One region of the Lysinibacillus sp. 2017 genome, then DNA from elsewhere that is predicted to be linked to it. Evidence: riboswitches for the same ligand, from Rfam matches in the RefSeq annotation. Region 1 holds a riboswitch; each other region holds the start of a gene.

Evidence for each region. A riboswitch is a leader RNA that binds a small molecule or an ion and turns the genes downstream of it on or off. The one in region 1 is predicted to bind S-adenosylmethionine.
Region 2: another riboswitch for S-adenosylmethionine. It lies ahead of metA (homoserine O-acetyltransferase MetA); the one in region 1 lies ahead of DCE79_RS01355 (O-acetylhomoserine aminocarboxypropyltransferase/cysteine synthase family protein).
Region 3: another riboswitch for S-adenosylmethionine. It lies ahead of DCE79_RS09815 (Na+/H+ antiporter NhaC family protein); the one in region 1 lies ahead of DCE79_RS01355 (O-acetylhomoserine aminocarboxypropyltransferase/cysteine synthase family protein).

Annotation. Positions count from the first base shown of each region.
Region 1 is NZ_CP029002.1:293,070-300,176, reverse strand. It holds gene hutG (formimidoylglutamase) at 1-151, shown strand, start outside; gene gltS (sodium/glutamate symporter) at 166-1,350, shown strand; gene DCE79_RS01360 (hypothetical protein) at 1,472-1,870, opposite strand; gene DCE79_RS01355 (O-acetylhomoserine aminocarboxypropyltransferase/cysteine synthase family protein) at 2,103-3,407, opposite strand; SAM riboswitch class I at 3,530-3,646, opposite strand; gene DCE79_RS01350 (DASS family sodium-coupled anion symporter) at 4,070-5,548, shown strand; gene nfsA (oxygen-insensitive NADPH nitroreductase) at 5,633-6,367, shown strand.
Region 2 is NZ_CP029002.1:1,898,627-1,905,733, forward strand. It holds gene DCE79_RS09105 (YczE/YyaS/YitT family protein) at 1-392, shown strand, start outside; gene DCE79_RS09110 (ABC transporter ATP-binding protein) at 524-1,294, shown strand; gene metA (homoserine O-acetyltransferase MetA) at 1,344-2,285, opposite strand; SAM riboswitch class I at 2,362-2,471, opposite strand; gene DCE79_RS09120 (nucleoside-diphosphate sugar epimerase) at 2,621-3,370, opposite strand; gene DCE79_RS09125 (AAA domain-containing protein) at 3,386-7,107, opposite strand, start outside.
Region 3 is NZ_CP029002.1:2,045,183-2,052,289, reverse strand. It holds gene DCE79_RS09830 (TetR/AcrR family transcriptional regulator) at 1-147, opposite strand, end outside; gene DCE79_RS09825 (glucose 1-dehydrogenase) at 405-1,139, shown strand; gene DCE79_RS18510 (hypothetical protein) at 1,247-1,408, opposite strand; gene DCE79_RS09820 (manganese catalase family protein) at 1,408-2,265, opposite strand; gene DCE79_RS09815 (Na+/H+ antiporter NhaC family protein) at 2,471-3,757, opposite strand; SAM riboswitch class I at 3,855-3,958, opposite strand; gene epsC (serine O-acetyltransferase EpsC) at 4,254-5,183, shown strand; gene DCE79_RS09805 (YitT family protein) at 5,301-5,864, opposite strand; gene DCE79_RS09800 (PadR family transcriptional regulator) at 6,225-6,548, shown strand; gene DCE79_RS09795 (DUF2812 domain-containing protein) at 6,541-7,071, shown strand.

The DNA of each region.
Region 1 (7,107 bases):
GGTACGACAAATTTTACGTACGATGATGGCGCATCCAAAAACGACAAGCTTCAGCATTTGTGAGGTTAATCCAACACTCGACCTTAACAATCAAACAGCTAAGCTCGGTGCCTACTATATTAATGAAGCAATTATAAACAGCATCGTTTAAACATCACAAGGGGGATTTTTATGGCTTTAAATCAAATTACAACATTAAGTATTGCAATCGCATTATTTTTACTTGGTTCATTTTTAGTGAAGCGGATCGGTTTTTTAAGTAAATTTTGTATTCCAGCACCTGTCGTTGGGGGCTTGCTATTCGCGTTACTCGCAACACTTCTTAAAACCACAGGCACACTTGAAATTGCGCTTGATACATCTCTACAATCTTTGTTTATGATTACATTCTTTACAACCATTGGACTTGGTGCAAGTTTTAAACTGGTGAAGCTCGGTGGGAAGTTGCTAGTCATTTACTGGATCGCTTGTGGATTTTTAGCTTTAATGCAAAACGTCATCGGTGTTTCATTGGCCCAGTTAATGAATATTCATCCATTACTTGGTGTAATGGCCGGTGCGGTATCAATGGAAGGTGGTCACGGAGCCGCTGCTGCTTACGGGGAAACAATTGAATCATTAGGCGTTTCTTCTGCTTTATCGGTCGGCATGGCTGCAGCAACATGCGGACTTGTCGCAGGTGGTCTTATCGGAGGCCCAGTTATCCAATACTTAATTCGTAAATATAATTTAAAGCCTTCTTCTGATGAAACGGAAGAATATGTAGAGAAGGCACAAAAGCCAATTTCAGAAAAATCATTTATGGCACAAGTTTTCTTAATTACTTTCTGTATGGCAGCAGGTACATATGTAGGGGAATGGTTTACTAGTATAACAGGATTTGTCCTACCAGGTTATGTGGGTGCTATGTTTGTAGCGGTAATTGTTCGTAATATCATTGACCGTACAAAACCAGAGTTAATTAATATGAAGGAAATTAACTTAATTGGTGATATTTCATTAAGCATTTTCTTATCTATGGCTTTAATGAACATTAAATTATGGGAAATTGCAGATTTAGCACTACCTTTATTCGTGATTATTTTAGCGCAAGTAATTTTCATCGTGTTATTCGCTGTATTCGTGCTATTCCGCCTACTTGGCAAGGACTTCGATGCTGCGATTATGGTAGCCGGTTTCCTAGGACACGGTCTTGGTGCAACACCAAACGCCATGGCAAATATGGCAGCCGTTGTATCAAAATTTGGTCCTTCACGTAAAGCGTTTTTAATCGTTCCAATCGTTGGTGCCTTCTTAATCGACGTCTTCGGTGTACCGATTATTATTACGACAATTAATTTATTCAAATAATCTAATAAGCCCGAGTTTCTATTAAGTAGAAACTCGGGCTTATTTAATTAACAAATTCATCAACACAATGGCCAAAATAAAAAACATTAGTGAGGGGGATCACTAATGTTTTGGGTATATTTTATACTGCTACGTTTACAAGTTGGTAATTGCGTAAACGATGGGCAGTTAAAACTTTTTTCATAATAATCTCTTCTTTAGCTGTGAAGTTTGGCACCGCGAATGGGCGTTGCACTAACTGGAACTCACCATATTTTAAAAACCACTCTTTTGCCGGCTCTAAAAGATGGGCTGCTCCGTGCTCTTTATATTCCTCCGCTACTTCTCTTACAGTGTAGCCTGATGTCGCAAGATTATGAGTTGCTTCTGAGAAAGCACTGTGCCCAAACACTTTGTGCCACATTAAGTTCATATCTGCTAAGATTTGCTGGATGCCACAAGCATTCACAAATTCCTTTGCATCATTTAATTCATATATGGCGTAAGCTGCAATATTTTGTGCACTATATACGTTTCCCATGTCGAACAACTCCTTTTCTTTACGTTTTATTATCCCTATTGTATTACTTGGTTTTAATCTTGTCAATAAAACTTATACAAATAGTAGGGATTAATTTTTGTAAAATTCGCTCCCTTTTCGAATGGGAAATGGTGAGCGAGTTTCTTCTATATTAATTAAATATACTTCGGCATATTTGCGTCTGAATTCGGTTTGTGATTGCACAAATAACTCTTTACTGAATTCGAAGAAATTAAGCGTTCGTTTCTACTTCTATTTGAGTAGCTACTTTTGCTAATGCTTGCTCTAAATCAGCAATAATATCTTCAACAGCCTCTAGGCCAATCGATAAGCGAATGAGCTCTTCCGAAACGCCTGCTATTTTTAATTCTTCTACTGACAGTTGTTGATGCGTTGTTGATGCTGGGTGAATGATTAATGACCGAGCATCCCCTACGTTGGCTACGTGCGAGAATAATTCTACGTTATCAATCACCTCTCGCCCTGCTTCACGTCCACCTCTAATACCGAATGTAATAATTGAGCCGAAGCCATTTTTTAAATACTTCTTAGCTAAATCATGCGTTGCAAATTCTTCAAAGCCGTTGTAGTTTACATATTCCACAGATGGGTGGTTTTTTAAATATTCCGCTACTTTTTGTGCATTTTCATTATGACGAGTAATACGCAAATGAAGCGTTTCTAATCCTTGTAAAAAGTTAAATGCTGCGTCCGCTGATAAAGTTGGACCGAAATCACGTAATAATTGAACGCGTAATTTTGTGGCAAATGCAGCCCCTGCAGCATCAATTCCGTAACGAATACCATGATAAGAAGCGTCCGGCTCTATAAAACCTGGGTGTTTTCCTTTCGTCCAATCGAACTTCCCTGCATCGACAACGATTCCGCCGATTGTCGTACCATGCCCACCAATCCACTTGGTTGCGGAATGAATGACAACGTCTGCACCAAATTCAATGGGGTTACTGCCAAAAGGTGAAGCAAATGTGCTATCAATCAATAATGGGAGATCGTTTTCATGTGCGATATCCGCTACAGCTTCAATATCTAATACTGTCAAACTTGGGTTGCCGATAATTTCTGCGTATACCGCCTTCGTTTTATCGGTAATCGCTTTTCTGAAGTTTTCTGGATCTGACTCATCAACAAATTTCACTGTGATGCCGTAACGTGGTAACGTAGTCGCAAATAAATTGTACGTGCCTCCATAAAGTGAACCTGCCGCAACAATTTCATCACCAGCACCCGCTAAATTTAAAATCGAAAATGCGACTGCTGCTGCACCAGATGAAAGTCCAACCGCTGCTGTCCCACCTTCTAATTGCGCAACACGCTCTTCAAATACCGCTACTGTAGGATTCATAATACGCGAATAAATATTACCTGTTTCTTCTAAAGCAAATAGACGTTGCGCATGAGCAGTGTCTTCAAAAGCATAAGCCGTCGTACGATAAATTGGTACGGCTATCGCACCCGTTACGGGATCAGCCTTTTGTCCCCCGTGCAGTAATACTGTTTCTGGTCGTAAATTTGTCATTGTTTTGCCTCCTAAAATGTATTCGATGGTGAAATCGGTGTATTTTGAGGAGGATTTTTTGAGAAAACTAAAAAACCCTCTTCAGTTAAGAAGAGGGTCCCGCAAATGAGCAAGTTTTCCTCCTCTTATCTTTCAAAGTGCAGAATGCACTTTGTAGGATGTAGCACCTTAGTCAGTTGATCACTCACTGGTTGCCGGACTTTCATAGGGCCTATTCCCTCAGTCGCTCTTGATAAGAGTATGTGATTTATGTTCCATCGTTGTTTCACAGTATAAAACAATGCAAAATGATTCGTCAACTTAAATTTTTAATTTTCTGAATTCAATTTATTATAAATTCCCTATTGTGTTATTTTATTGCTAATAATGCCAAAAATTCTCTATTTAACGCAACTGAATTGCTATTTTAATTTCCACAAAAAATTACATTTCAATTATCTAACAATAATAAAATTCACCAAATATTAACAGTTTTAAAACACCTAAATGCTATAATAATTATGACAAATACCTTTTATTTACATGACTCATACATATCAAAGTGTTTTCCTACATCGTTATGTAATATTAGAAATTTTGTCTCTTAACTTTATTCTAAGAAAACATTCAACACCTAATTTATTATCGTTTTTAAAAATTACTATACACAAGGGGGAATTTTTATGGCAACAGAAAAAACGTCAAAACGTAATTTAAAGCCACTTTGGATTATTTTAGCCTTTGTCGCATTGATTACAATCATACTTTTACCGAATAACGGAGACCTTCCCGTTGTTGGTCAACGCGCATTAGCGATTTTAGCATTTGCTGTTATTTTATGGGTAACAGAAGCAGTAACCTATCCTGTCAGCTCAGCAATGATTTTAGCGGCAATTGCCGTACTTTTAGGGTTAGCACCAAGTATGGAAGATCCTTCTGTACAAATGGGGACAAGCAATGCATTAAAATTAGCATTAGGTGGATTTAGTAACTCTGCCGTTGCATTAGTAGGTATGGCGTTATTTTTAGCAGCTGCTATGCAAATTACAAACTTACATAAGCGTATTGCCTTATGGGTTTTATCATTAGTTGGTACAAAAACAAAAGCACTTGTATTTGGTGCAATTTTAGTAGCCATCGTGTTAGCATTCGTTGTACCAAGTGCGACTGCTCGTGCTGGTGCCGTTGTGCCAATTCTTTTAGGAATTGTTGCAGCGTTTGGTTTATCAAAGGAAAGTAAGCTTGCTGCATTATTAGTAATTACAGCAACACAAGCCGTTTCCATTTGGAACGTTGGTATTAAAACGGCTGCTGCACAAAACTTAGTAGCGCTAGGCTTCATTAATACAGAATTTGGTGTAGATATTTCTTGGGGCGAGTGGTTCATGTATGCAGCGCCATTCTCAGTAATTATGTCGATTGTCTTATTCTTCGTCATGACTAAATTAATCAAACCCGAAACAGACAATATTTCAAGTGGTAAAGATATCATCCGCAAACAATTAGCGGAACTTGGGCCACTAAAACGTAAGGAAATCACATTAATCATTACATCACTTGTATTATTATTCTTTTGGGCAACAGAAGGAAAATTACATCCATTTGATACAACAACAATCACGATTTTAGCAATTGCTTTCTTATTAACACCTAAAGTTGGTGTATATACTTGGAAAGAAGCTTCTAGCCGTATCGACTGGGGTACACTAATCGTATTCGCAGTAGGTATTTCATTAGGTTCAACACTTTTAAGTACAAAAGGTGCTGCTTGGTTATCGGATACAATCTTCGGTTCACTTGGTCTAGATTCTATGCCAATTTTAGCAACGATCGCATTAGTAACGGTATTCAACATCGTGATTCACCTTGGTTTCGCATCTGCAACAAGTCTTGCATCTGCGTTAATCCCAGTATTTATCGCACTTGCTATGAGCTTACCAATGCCTGTTGAAAACCAAATCGGATTCGTTATTATTCAACAATTCGTTATCTGCTTCGGTTTCTTATTACCAGTAAGTGCACCACAAAATATGTTAGCTTACGGTACAGGTTCATTTACAACAAAAGATTTCTTAAAGTCAGGTATCCCACTAACAATTTTCGGATATATTTTAATCCTTATCTTCAGTGCAACATACTGGCAATGGATCGGATTATTATAATCGACTTCCAGTAAAATATTGACTAGAATAGGCTTAAGGGACAATTCCTTTAAGCTTATTTTCATACATAAGGGGGAAATTTACATGGAAACTAGAGAATTATTACGCAGTCACTCATCTGTCCGTAAATATACAGGTGAACAAATTTCAAAAGAAACGGTCATCGATTTAATCGAAACAGCACAAATGGCAGCAAGTTCACATTTCGTACAAGCATACAGCGTGATTTGGATAACAGATGAAGAGAAGAAAGCGAAGTTAGGTGAGCTATCAAAAAATGACTTCCAATTCAAAACAGCGGGCGCGTCCTTCTTATTTTGCGTAGATTTCAAACGCCTACAAGTGGCGGGGCAAAAAAATGGTGTTGATATCATCGCTGACTCGGCTGAAAATTTATTAGTAGGTGTTGCGGACGTAGCACTATTCGCACAAAACTTTGTCATTGCTGCTGAGGCACAAGGTTATGGCATTTGCTATATCGGCGGTGCACGTAATAACCCAGCGGAAATTAGTGAATTATTCAACTTACCAGAATACGTTTTCCCTCTATTTGCAATAACAATTGGTACACCAACAAAACGCAATGAAACAAAACCTCGTCTTCCTGTAGCGGCTGTGTTACACGAAAACGGCTACAATGTAGCACAGTATGACACATTATTAGATGAATATGATGCAACGATGGAAAGCTATTATACAAGTCGTTCATCGAATCAAAAAACAGCGACTTGGACGAAGCAAATGGCAGACTTCTTAGTTGAACAGAAGCGTCCGTTTATTAAAGAATTCTTGGCGAGTAAGGGATTTACTTGGAAGTAGGAGATTTTTAAAGCCTATTTTTCCTATAATAAAGTGGGGATATGGGGATAGTCATTCGGCGAGCGCAGCACACATTTGCGCTGTGTTTAAGGCCCGCCAATACAAAGTGTATCTCTTTAAAATTTTTTAAATACTGTTAGGCGCTATGCTAACGCAAGGCGCCTGTTTTTTTATATGGAAAATTCCTTTTATAAGGTTAGTAAAGCTACAGTCAGAGTATTTCTTTTTCTAGTAAAGTGGGATTGATTTGGGTGTATCAGTTGGGCGGGCTAAGCACAAAGTCACCTAGATCCGTCGCACGTATCTATGCGACTTTTCTTCGTGCTTTGTGTAAGGCCCGCCCATATAAGGTGTGTCTTTTCAAATATGCTTTAAATACGGTTAGGCGCTGTGCTAACGCAAGGCGCCTGTCTTTTATATGGAAAATTCCTTTTATAAGGTTAGTAAAGCTACAGTCAAAGTATTTCTTTTTTCTAGTAAAGTAGAAATCGGGGTAGTCATTTGGCGGGCGCAGCACACATTCACAAAGCCTCTTTGCAGAGTCTCTGCGAATGTTCTTTGTGTTTAAGGCCCGCCAATACAAAGTGTATCTCTTTAAAATTTTTTAAATACTGTTAGGCGCTATGCTAACGCAAGGCGCCTGTTTTTTTATATGGATTTAATCATCCAATTATATTAAAAGTAAAACCGTGATAATTTCTTTTTCTCATCAAATTTAATGGAATCGCTTTATTACTCAA
Region 2 (7,107 bases), 1.6 Mb from region 1:
CATACTTAGATATGTTTTTAACTGGTATTTTCATGGATATTTTTCTGTTATTCTTGCCTGATGCACATGGCTGGCTAGAGCAAAGTATTGCATTTATAATGGGTGTCATTCTATTAGGCTTAGGCTGCGGAATGTATATGGTAGCAAATATCGGTATCGGTCCTCGCGATACATTAATGTTACTTCTTGTACACCGTGTTGGCTGGTCAGTCACACGCGCACGTACAACAATGGAAGTAAGTGTTGCAATTATCGGTTTCGCATTAGGCGGTCCCGTTGGTATTGGCACAGTATTTATGGCATTTGGACTCGGACCAATCGTTCAATGGGCTCTCAAATTAAATGAAAAGCTTTTTTATCGTGCAACGGGTGTAGAAAGCGCGGTAATTTAATAGAATCAGTTTAGCTAGAAAGCGAGCATTTTGTTCGTTTTCTTTTTTTATACAAAGAATTAAGCTTATGTTCAAAAATAACTTTCTGAATTTTTTGAAAAGGTGCATAGTTATAGGTGGAGGTGTCTCTTATGATACATATTGAAAATATCCATTTATATCGAAATGAAAAAGTCATTTTAGATAATTTATCTTGGCATGTTGAAAAAGGTCAGCATTGGGCAATTCTTGGTTTGAATGGCTCAGGTAAAACGACATTATTAAAAGTAATTAACGGCTATATTTGGCCAAATGACGGGACGGTGCAAGTACTTGGTGAAACGTATGGTCAAACATATATTCCAAAGCTTCGTACACGCATCGGTTGGGTAAGTAATGCCATGATTGATAACTTTAACTGGCATGATTTTGCGATTGAAATTGTATTAAGTGGGAAATTTGGTGCACTTCGTCTATTTGAAAAAGTTACAGACGAAGAAATCGAACAGGCAGTCTCTATTATGAAACATTTTAACTGTCAGCATTTAGCCAATAAGCCATTTGAACAACTTTCTCAAGGTGAAAAGCAACGAGTACAAATAGCTCGGGCATTAATGGCAGAGCCTGAAATTTTAATATTAGATGAACCATGTGGTGGCTTAGATTTAATTGAACGGGAAAATTTACTACGAACAATTGAACAAATTGCTGAAGATGAAGATGGTCCAACACTCATTTATGTGACACATCATGTAGAAGAAATCCTACCTTGTTTCACCCATGTATTGTTAATGAAAGACGGGAAAAACATGGTAACTGGGAAACGGGAATTAATTGTAACTGAAGAAACGTTAGGTGAATTTTTCGGTCGATCGGTAAGCTTACAAATTGAACGCGACCGCGCTTGGGTTGCATTGAAATAAAATAAAATAACGCGAGGAAAACATTGACTGTTTTCTTCGCGTTTTCATTTTAAATATGATAGTCCAAATTTTCGTCGACATAATGCCAAACGTAAGGTGTCTCTTGGTATACGTAATAGTTCAACCAGTTATAGAACAATAAATGTGAATGCGCACGCCAGCTATTTTTCGGTGTTTGTAGTGGGTCATTATTTGGAAAATAATTCACCGGAATCTCTGTATGTTCAGGATCCTTTTCAATATCCCGGAAATATTCATCAGAAAGCGTGGTAGCATCGTACTCTAAATGGCCCGTAATCATAATATGCTTATTGTTTTTAGATTGTACGATAAAGACACCTGCTTCATCAGAATAGCTAAGTAAACGTAAGTTAGGGTTTGCTCGCACTTCGTCAATAGAAACCGACGTATGACGTGAATGTGGCGCGACGTATTCATCACTAAATCCGCGCACTAAATCCGTAGTTAAATCAGTAATAACATGTGAATACACACCCGAGCATTTCTTTGGTAATTCGAACTTTCCTATGCCGAAATGATGATATAGTGCAGCTTGTGCGCCCCAACAAATATACATAATCGACGTTACATTTTTATCCGCCCAATCCATAACCTTCGTGATTTCTTGCCAGTAACCAACCTCTTCAAAAGCCATTTTCTCGACTGGTGCACCGGTAAAAATCATGCCATCATAACGACGATGCTTGATTTCTTCAAAGGTTTGATAAAACGTATCTAAATGCGATTTGGACACATTTTTAGATTCATAGGTTGCTGTATTTAAAAACGTCACATCTACTTGCAACGGCGTATTCCCTAAAAGTCGTAAAATTTGGAGCTCTGTTTTTTCTTTTTCAGGCATTAAGTTGAATACTAAAATATTTAATGGACGAATTTGTTGTGTTTTTGCTCGGTCCTCTTCCATCACGAAAATCTTTTCTTTTTTCAATAATTCACCAGCTGGCAATTGTTTCGGAATATTAATTGGCATAGCACGGTTCCCCCTATAATCGTCTTAACCACAAAAAACCTCCCATTCCAGCAAAAGAATGAGAGGTTAACGCTCGCTCTTATCTTTCAAGGAATCTGAGTCCTTGCTGGAATTAGCACCTTTCTAATTGGATTAGAGGTTGCTGAAGCTTCACAGGGCCCGTCCCTCTGCTTCTCGTGATAAGTCATATTTAATTGTTATTAATAGTAACATGTCACAGGTAATTTTGCAATAATTCTTAATAAACAAACTTTTATAGAATAGCGTGTAACCATGCCTTTTCTTATGAGAGCTTACTTGAAACGAATACGTACTTGTCCACTAAAAATAATTGTTTATGCTAGCCATTTTTCTTTTTCATTCGCAAATAGTAAAGCTTCAATCGTTTCATCCCATGCACCAGTTAATGTGTTAAACACACGGGCAATAAAACGTTCATCCTTTTTATCATATAAGACAAAGCAAAGTACAGGAATATCATTGATTTGTATCGATTCTGTAGACGTTACATTCGTAATAAATGTAGGTATTTCATCTTCAGCTACTTCTTGTTTTGAAAGATCTTGCTGCAAATAATCGACAAGCATTGCTTCTTCAATGGCATCAATTTCTTCAGATTCAATATAAGGAAATACTTCAGGAAACTCCTCTAAATCCATAAAAGCTTCTAAATCCCCATCTAAAATCGATTGATGGATCGGGCTATATTGGATATAACTTGACGTTAATTCAAGCTCTTCTTCAAAAATCCCCGATTGTAGCTGAGCTTGTCCTTTAGCAGTTAAAGCATAATAATCATCTTTTGCAATCATCCCGAGTCGTAGCATTTTGCTCGTTAAATCGTGGATAAATAACGGTTCTACAAGTAAAATGTCCGCCAATAACTCAGCATTTTTTAGCTTAGCCTTTTGAAAGGATAGCAACATCATTTTCATTAAGATGTCCATCGCATTACGCATCACTGGATGATAGCTTACTTCTAACGTATGGATTGGAATGGCATAATGCATTTGCTGCTTAACTTCTATATTAGGATTTTGCTGTAGTTCTTTTACTAATTTTTGTTCAAGGCTTTGTAAATCCATGATGTGCTCCCTTCATTAAGTTGTAAAATAACCGTTTTGTTCTTTAACTGTATTTAATACATGCGCATACATTGCTTTCGTTTGAGCTTGTTTTGGTCGTTTTGTAAACATGTCAGTACTACCTATCATGATTAATAATTCACGCGCACGTGATAATGCTACGTTTAAACGGCGATAATCTTTCGCAAAACCAATTTCACCGCGCTCATTATCATGATTACGCACCATGCTGACGATAATAACGTCCATCTCCATCCCTTGGAACTTATCGACTGAACCTGTACGAATATGCAAATGTGGCACTGAAATTTCTTGTTCTATCAATCGGTTAATACGCTTAACCTGCTCTGCATAAAACGAGATTACCCCAACGGATTTTAAAGCATCTTGTGGGATAAGTCCTTGCTCTTTGGCGCGGAGGGTAGCTTCATTTAATTCGATAAGTTGTGATTTAATTTGTTCCAGCTCTGCTGTATTAAATAAACTTGAGCCTTCCTTCATGCGTTCTTCAAAGAAAGGCTTTTTGTTCGGAATATCAAGCCATAGTAGATGATGCTTACGCGAAATTTTAGATGTTTCTAGATAGTGATCTCGTACGGCATCTGAATCCTCTAGACCACATTGTAAGCCTTCTGTTTCATTTTCGTAAAACGGTGTGATAGTTGACATAATATTTTTATGCATGCGATATTGCAAGGCAAGCATTGTTTTGTTTTGTTTCGGTAAGTTTTTATAGAGACGTTCAAACAGTGATTCTTCGAGTAACTTTTCAAGCTCACGTTTTTGTTCGAACGTTGTGCTTTCTTTTACGACTTGCTCAAGTGTTTCCTCAAATGTCGCATCACCAACAAGTGGTGGTAATTGATGATGATCCCCTACTAAAATAATTTTCGCACCTTTTAACATCGGTAGTAAAAGTTCTGGCGGTGTAGCCTTTGAAACTTCATCAATAATCACAACATCAAAGGTTGGATAGTTGTCCATAAACGCTTTATTCGCAGATGCTACGCAGGTTGTACCAATGACATTTGCATGCTTTACATATAGCTTGCGGATTTCCTCTAAATCGTGTGCGTTCGCTTGTTCCAGTAACCCGTGCCACTCATTTTGCAATTCTTGCGTTACGGGTAGCAATTCGATTTTTACTTGTAGTTCAGTAATTTGTGTATTTAGCTGTGTGATGTTTTTATTCACTTCAATAATCGCTTGCTCTGGATTCATTTTCGTTAATTGTTCCAGTTCTTCACGGCGTTTTTCCAGCTGAATCCCTTGCACGTTAATTTCTTTTATTAATTGGGTTAGCGGTTCAATTGCTTCTTTCCCAAGGGCTAGTTGTTCAGTTAATACCGTAAGCTCTTCAGATTTTTGCATATGCTGCTGTTCGATTTTCACTCGATTTTCAAGCTGTGTCTCAACTTTCACTTGCTCTAATTCATTCGTTGCTAAGCCGTCCTGAAGCTCTTCTACTGACTGTGTGATGTCAATTGAAGGATTCATACTCGTTTTAAGCACATTCAACTGATTTTCATAGGTTTGCTTTTCTTGATGAAGCTTCGTTAAAACTTCTGCCTTTTCACTATTTTGCTCTTTGAACTGAATACTAATTTCTTCTTTTAGCTTTTCAAAAATTAATACCGTTTCGCGAATTGCATCCATATATTTTTCGTTTAAATGATCCATATATTGCATGCGATAATGAATGCCCTGAATAGAACGAGTACCATTTGCTGGTGTCACTTTACGATCCCGGAATGCCATGCTTAACTTTGTTAAAAATTCCTGAACTTCCTCCATTGAATAGCTATGATTCATCGGTAATTGAACGGGATCTATATGAATTCCAAGTGCCGTTTCACTATAATTTAGTGCTTTTTGTAAACGTTCGCGCACATCCTTTATTGGCTTATACTGTTCCATTTGCGGTTGAATACGTTCAAGTGCCGTTAATAGTCGGTCCATTGCATAGTTGCGGCGAATCCCGTATTGAGTCATAAACTCTTCTATTTCGTAAACTTTTTTTAATGATGCAATTTTATCGATTAATTGCTCATATTGCGTTGTTTCTTGCGCACGAAGTATTTTTTGCTCCACTGCCTGCATACGTGCTTCAAATTGCTTATATTGTGCGATGTACTTGCTTTCTTGAATATGAAGTTCATATGTTTCCTGTGCTTGCAGTAATTGCAATTTCTTTTCTTTTAACTCTTCAGCCGTTTCCCCAGCTGCTAATTGCGCGGCAAAATTTTCAACACTACTGGCGACCATTTCGTATGTGTTCGTTAATTTTTCAAGAGTTTGTTCATTTTCTTCTAATGATTTTTTATTTGTAGATAGCTCTTTTTTCAAAGTAGAAATTTTATCTGCCAACACATGAAGCTCGGCTTTTGCTGCTTCTTTTTGCTCAATTTGTTTTTTTAGCTGTTTTTGTTTTTCTTCTAATCTTTGAATTTCCATTTGAGCAGCAGTAATTTGCTCATTTAGTAAGGCTTCTTTTTTTGAATGAAGGGAAATTTCATGTCCAATAGCTTCAAATGTTTGCTTTTGCCAATAGGTTGCTACATTCTCCTCAATGAACTTTTTGCCTTCCTCTTCAATACTTTCTGTACGGCCATAGCGTAAAATTCGAATATCCTTATTTGAAAGTAAGCGGCTTAACGCATTATCGACCGCTAAGTTGGATTGTGATGCGACAAGCGTTTTTAAACCTGCTTTGGCATTTTGATAGCAAATTTCCGAAATAACTGTCGTTTTCCCAGTTCCAGGGGGACCTTGAATAACGTATAAATCTTCTGCACTCATCGCACCTTCTACAGCCTGCTGCTGATAAGGGTTTAACTGGTTATGAAAATCGATTGTATTCGTTTTTTTTCGTTCCGCAATGACTGGCTTATCTTCAAATAAGATGTTTTCCAAATTGGCGTTCGCTGCCAAACCTTCTTTTAAGCGCTCAAAGCCCTTTAATAAACGTTTTAATTGTGATTTCGTTGCTGCATTTGAGAATTCCACGTCTTCAGATTGGAAGTTTAGTTCATTTCTACGTGCTAAGTTACTGTAAAATGGCTTTAATTGAATTTCTACTGTATTTTCACCACGGCGTGCCTTGACCACGTCTCCAATTTCTTGTACATATCCACGAAGGCGCGCACTTAAGCCTTCCAACTGCTTCCACTGTTTGTTTTCTACATTTGAAATGCGCATCGTCATATGAGAAAAATCAGCATCATATGTAACGGATGTAAATCGAGCAGTGATATCGTCTATATCCGCATTTTTATTCAGTACTTTTAAATAGCCTTCCCAGCTCGAAATTCGTTTATTAACATAATCAAATCGTTCCTGGGCAATCGGTAATTGATCAATGGCTTCAAGAAATTTTTCTTGATAGGTATGCCCACTAATACGAGAAGGTACAAAATGAATTTTCATCGCAGCCCGTCGATTCGTCATGACAGGCGTACCTTTACCGCGCGAACGGAAGCTTTTTGCGACAAGCCCGTTTTTAACATCAAACACGCAATCCATAATGACAACGCGTTCATCAAATTTCGATTTTAATTTAGTATTTTTGTCATTATCAAAATAAAGCGTTAAATGCGTCTGTTCATCTTCAACAGAAACCTTTTCAATCGCAGTAATAAAATATTGCTGTAAATTAAAAAAGGCGTGTTCATCGGGAACATGCTCCTTCATCGCTTCACGCGCAGTATTTGTAAGTAAAATATGACAACGCATTTGCT
Region 3 (7,107 bases), 1.8 Mb from region 1:
TAATTTATAAAAGGTAGGTCTCGTTACTTCGGCAGCATCACAAAGCTGTTGGATTGAAAATTGATCTTGTCCTTTTAATTGTAACGTAAAATAGGCTTTATGTAATTTTCCTTTAGACTTTAATTGTCGTGGATCTATATGCTTCATTTAGTTATCACCCAATTCAATTGTATCATGATTTATTTTTATCTAACTACTGAAAAAGTAAAATCTATAATTATCATTGTTAAGTTTGCATTTTGCAAATGAATTCACGTTTGTACAACTAATTTTATTGGATGTATAAGCTAAAAATCGACGTAATAAAGACAATTTATTCAGAAAAATTAGTTTAATGGTTCTAATTTTGTTTACATTATGTAAATTAGTTATATAATTGAGTTATAGAAAATGGAGGTGTTTTTATGGGACGTTTAGAAAACAAAGTTGCTATCATAACTGGTGCAGCACAAGGTATGGGTGCAGCCCATGCAAAACGTTTTATCGAAGAAGGAGCGAAAGTTGTTCTGACTGATTTAAACGAAGAAAAAGGAAGTGCCTTAGCTGCAGAACTTGGTGAAAGTGCTATCTTCGTGAAACATAATGTAACGAGCGAAGAAGAATGGGCAGTAGTAATCAAAAAAGCAGAAGAAGCTTTTGGTCCAGTAAATATTTTAGTAAACAATGCAGGTATTTCGATTAACAAAGGATTATTAGATATTTCATTAGATGAATATCGTCGTATTGTTGACATTAACCAAGTATCTGTCCTATTAGGTATGAGAGCGGTTGTTCCTTCTATGAAAAAAACTGAAAAGGGATCAATCGTTAACATTTCTTCAATGAATGGTCTTGTGGCTGGCGCAATCGGTTATACAGATACTAAATTTGCCGTACGTGGTATGACAAAAGCAGCTGCTATTGAACTTGCTGGACAAGGTATACGTGTAAACTCTGTACACCCAGGTGTTATTGCAACACCAATGATTCAACAAGCAGATGCAAAAGATGCGATTGAAGAATTTGCAAAGTATATTCCTTTAAAACGCGTTGCTCAACCTGAAGAAGTATCGAATATCGTATTATTCCTAGCCTCAGAAGAATCTAGCTACTCAACAGGTTCAGAATTTGTTATTGACGGCGGTCTTACTGCACAATAATCGGACAAGACCCAGAATTTATTAAGTGTGAAATTGTTTTTATAACTAAACAAGAAAGCTTGGCGCAAATTGTCTTAATTGACAGTTTAGCGCCAAGTCTTTTTTAGTTAATTCGTTACCGCAACTTTTACTTTTGATGCAATATGACGCGCGGCTCTTCGTCCAGAGAACATCCCATCGGCTAAAGATAAGCCACTAATATAACTATTTGAACATATACCCACAGCTGTTCGGCCTGCAGCATAAAGTCCAAGGGAGCGGGTAAGCATTAATTATTCATATCTGTTAAACCTGGACTATGCTCATTTGGCATGACGGGCATAGTTGGTACAGGAAAACCTTCAGGGGGAGGCGTTACATTAAGTTGGCCACCATTTCTGCTAGGCGTTTGTCCTTGAATGATTTCACTCATTCGCGTAGGATCTAATCTGAAGTTGAATTGAATATTATGGTAACCCATGTCAACAAATTTTCGACATTCAGGATATTTATTAATATCGTAATTCGGAACGGGGAATAGTTTGCCCCAATCAACACCTAATGTTTCAAGCGCTTTTGCGAAGGCATTTTGATGCGCGTTATCTCGAACAATTAAAAATGCTAATGTTTCTCTGAAGGTTTGGTTGGAACTCATTTCGTAAATACGTGTCTTTTGAAGTACGCCCGTTGATTCTAATACTAGATTGTCGAGTAAATCTGCAATGAGGTTCCCGTGAGCATAAACCCAAGAACCATTCCAAGGATTTCCCGCAGCATCAACAGGTAACGAGGATTGAGCGCCAACAATATAATGATGTGGGTTTGCGTGGCGGACAGCATCATCTAAAGGAGACTGGTCTGCACCGCTATTTCCAGGTGCAACAGATTCCCCTGAATCATTTAATAATTGATTGATTGTATTTTGTACGAGTTCAACATGAGCAATTTCCTCTAAGAAAATGCCTCGTAGTAAATCGCGATATTGCGTTTCTTTGCCTCTAAAATTGGAACTTTGGAAAAAATACTGCATCATCGTTCGCATTTCGCCATAATGACCACCAAGAATCTCTTGCATAACACGAGCTGCTTGTGGGTCAGGTTTATCGGGTTTAATAATATTTATTAACTCTTCTTTGTAATAATACATAGTGTGCCCTCGATTCTAAGAAATTTTTGAATGTATATTAATTTGCCGCAAAGTTTATCCACTTCACTGGACATAGTATAAGCAAATAGAGCAAATTCATTCCTTGTTAACCATTCAAAAGTGTTTTGTATCTAGTTCTCAGACTTTTTCAAAATTTTAAAAAAGCCCTCACCGCAATTACTATGCGAATGAGAGCTTGTGTACACTAAGCACGTATTTTTTTAGCTTTTGGATAACCAATGAGTATTGCGATAACGCCACAAACTGCAATAAACATTGAATAATACGCATATTGCATCATCGTGATTGGCGAAATGCCAGCGACACCAGCGGCAACTAAAAATTGTGCACCATATGGGATTAATCCTTGTACTGCACAAGAGAATATATCGATAATACTCGCTGATTTTCGTGGCTCAATATCATATTGAGTGGCAATATTTTTTGCGAGAGGGCCAGCAATTAAAATCGCAATTGTATTATTGGCAGTCGATAAATCCGTTAAGCTCACTAAACCAGCCATTGCAAACTCTGCATCTTTTTTAGATTTGATTTTGCGAGTGGCCAATTGCAAGATAAAATCAATACCCCCATTATGCTTGATGACTTCAACCATTCCTGCAATAAGAATCGCTAAAAAGGCCATTTCAAACATACCAGCCATCCCATCGCCAGCTGCTTGCACAAGGCTCATGACATTATAACTACCATCAATTAGTCCAATAATGCCTGCAATACCAATACCACAAGCCAAAACAAGAAATACATTAAGACCTGCTAATGCAAAAATAATGACGAAAATATAAGGGATAATTTTAATCCACTCAAAGGTTTCATACGTAATTTGAGCGTTTGAGTTCATCGTCATAAACATTAAAATGACACATGTGACAATAGCCGCTGGTAATACAATGAGGAAGTTCACTTTAAATTTATCCTTCATTTGTGCACCTTGTGTACGAACGGAAGTAATCGTCGTATCTGAAATAAACGATAAATTATCGCCAAACATAGCACCACCAATAATCGTCGCCATGAGTAACGCAAGTGAAAGATCTGTTTGCTCACCGATACCTACACCAATTGGAGCAATGGCAACGATTGTCCCGACAGAGGTTCCCATCGCAAGGGATATAAAACAAGCAATCACAAATAAGCCAACAACAAGTAAATTTTGCGGAGCGATGGAAAGGGCAAAGTTAACAGTAGCATCAACAGCACCCATTCCTTTTGCCGTTTCAGAAAAGGCACCTGCTAATAAGAAAATCAGTACCATTAGCATGACATTTGAATTGCCGGCACCCTTACAAAAAATATCGACCTTTGTTGAAAGGGATTCTTTACGATTCATGGCTAATGCGACAGCACCAGAAATCGCAATCGCTATAATGACAGGGAACGCATAAAAGTCGTCTAATAAAATGCCTGATCCGATAAATAACACTAAAAACACTACAAATGGGAGTAACGCCCATGGATTACCTTTTTTCATACAAACCTCCAACATCTTTTCCTTCAAATCAAGTCCAAGCACACAAAAAAGTCTCTCCTTAAACGAACAAGAAGAGACCTACATTACGGAAAACCTCAGCTTATCTTTCAAGTGCGTACTTGCTGGATTTGGCACAGTAACTACATTCGTTCCGCTGCCGAGATTTCATAGGGCCAGTCCCTCCATCTCTCATGATAAGAAGTTAATCATATTATTTTTTTCAAAGTAAGAACTACAATATATGATTTTCGATAAATTGTCAATAAATTATTATTGTTGGATATTATTTTGATGTTTACTGGTGATGAAGGCCAAAAGTTTGATGCAATTTTAACATATTTTGGTTTATCATCTAAAATGAACTATCATAAAGAAAAAGAGCAATCACTCCTAGTTACGTATAAATGACTGCATTAGTGCGAATAAGGATAAAAAAGTTTGAAATTTTAACCTAAAACGATAAACTAAGTTTAGAAACATAAAGGGGATTAGATATATGAAAATTGAAGATTGGCTAAATAATGAAACGTCGGCGATTGCAAAAGAATTAACGGAATACGACGAAAAGCATATGGAAGTTGAAAAAACGATTGGCTTTACGGGACGCGATAAAATTCAGGGAATTTTAAAAAACTTCCATCAAATCATTTTTCCAAAGATCTATCACCAAGGAGGAAGCGATAAGACGCGTACACTGACGGATGTTACAAATAATATTCGTAAGTCTGCATTAGATTTGCGTGATCTGATTGAAAAGGTATTAATCTACCAAAATAATGACAACTGTGATGGACAATGCGGCGAAAGAGCCGATCAGGTTGTTATGAAGTTAATAGAAAGCTTCCCTAAAATTCGCGAAATGATTCAAACCGATATTCATGCTGCCTACAATGGTGACCCAGCTGCAACGTCAACAGAGGAGATTTTACTAAGCTATCCATCTGTTCGCGCGGTCTTCATTCACCGTATCGCACACGAGCTATATAAATTAGATGTAACGATTGTGCCGCGTATTATGTCAGAATATGCACATCAGTTAACAGGAATCGATATTCACCCAGGCGCATCAATCGGTCATTCGTTCTTCATTGACCACGGTACAGGTGTTGTTATCGGGGAAACATGTACGATTGGTAATAACGTAAAAATCTATCAAGGTGTGACACTTGGAGCACTAAGCTTCCCACTTGATGAAAATGGCAATCCAATCAAAGGCATTAAACGTCATCCAAACATCGAGGATAATGTCGTTATTTATGCGGGTGCCACAATTTTAGGCGGTAAAACGACAATCGGTCATGATACTGTACTTGGAAGTAACATTTGGCTAACCAACACCGTGCCACCATATTCACGTGTCTACAACTCACAGCCATCACCGAATATTAGCATTAGTAAAGAATATGTAGCGGATTATGAAATCTAAACAGAATAAGCCAGTGAAGCGGAACTTAATCCGACTTCTCTGGCTTTTTTATTATTTTGTATAAATTTTAATGATAGTTGGATGTCTGTGTTCGCGTACGCTTTAGGTGAATAGATCCTACTTTGTAATATAACTCGTTGTTATGCTAACAGAAAGTATAGTAAGAATGGAAAGTAAAAAAGTCTCGGAGGATAATAATAGACCACCACATATAACCACAAAAGCATCAATGATTAAAATATATATCCCTACATTAATCCCTGTTTTATCACATAAAAACTGGGCAATAAAATCTGTGCCGCCTGTACTTGTCTGAAATAGCAACATCAAGCCAATCCCAATTCCTATTAAAATGCCACCTAGAATAGAACTATATAGTGCATCAATTTTAAATAGCGTACTAACAGGTGTTAGAAAATCAATAAAAAAAGAAGAGATAATCATGCCATGTAAACTATTATAAAAATAACTTCTGTAATGAAACCATGCAAATATAAAGATGGGAACACTTAATATGATAATAGTTACACCTGTTTCCAAACCCCATATGTAATTTATTATTAATCCAATACCAACTGTACCCCCATCTAATATTTCATGTGGTACTAAAAACATATTTATTCCTAAAGATAAAAGAATGCTACCTATAATTAGTGCAAAACCTTTTTTTAGAAAGGACAGGTAACCACCTCATAATACAGACTATTTTAAAGTAACTTAAGCAAAATATTGTGAATTTCAATGGTAAATATATGTTCATTATTCGGCAGAAAGAAGTAATTTAGATGCAAATTTTAAATAGAACTGTAAAGAGTAAACCTACACATACAGAACTTTTGAACTTCCATCCGTTTCTCAAGTAATGAATGAGCAAAATAAGTATTTGCACCCGGTAAATGAAATAGTAACGTCCTTTTTCTAAAGAAATAATAGTTGTTGACCTGTAAATACTGTAATATTCAGAAAAATTAGTTGCGTTTATATCACTTTATGATATATTGGAATTAGATATATCATAAAGTGATATAAAGAGGTGGAAAAATGAAATCATTAGAGCAACTGACCGATTCGGTTTTTTATATTATGGCTGCATTTACACAGCCGAAGCATGGCTATGTAGTGATGAGTGATATTGAAGTGTTGACGGACGGTGAGGTCACAATTGGTCCGGCATCGCTCTATACTATTATTAAAAAACTCATGGTGCAGGAATACATTACACTATTTGACGATAGTGATTCTCGTAGAAAAGTTTATATGTTAACAGAAAAAGGACGCGATGTACTTCAACATGATATGAAGAGGCGTGAGAAAATGATTCGCTTTGCACAAATGGGACTAGAGGGAGGTACTTCACATGAATGAGAAGAAATTTGTCATTTCAGATGGGATTGCATTTTCAGAGAAAAGGGATTTAAAGGTGTTAAAAAGGTTCGCTGCAAAGGGCTGGATTGTCAAGCGCTATAAAGGGTTTGGTTATGAACTTGAAAAGCGTGAGCCAGAATTTATCGATTATAGTATTGATATTCGCAATTTAGCAGAGGAAGACAAAGACGAATACTTTGCGATGTTTGAATTTGCCGGCTGGGAACATGTTTGTTCAAGTTATGATACGCATTTATTTAAAGCACCTGTTGGCACAACGCCGATTTATTCTGATAATACCTCAAAGGCCGAAAAACTCATGCGTCTACAAAAATCGATACTACCTGCCACATGGCTAACAGTATGCTTTATGGTGTTGAGCTATTTTATGATGGTATTCTTTGATGGGACAATGGGACAAGTATCGAAAATGTTATTTAATATCTTTATGGTGCTCGTGGTTCCATGTGTCATGATGTATGTTGCCTTAACCTATCGCCGCGCGCGCTTGCAGGGTGAATAATAAAAACTTGAAAAACTTGCACCGGGTGCACATAAA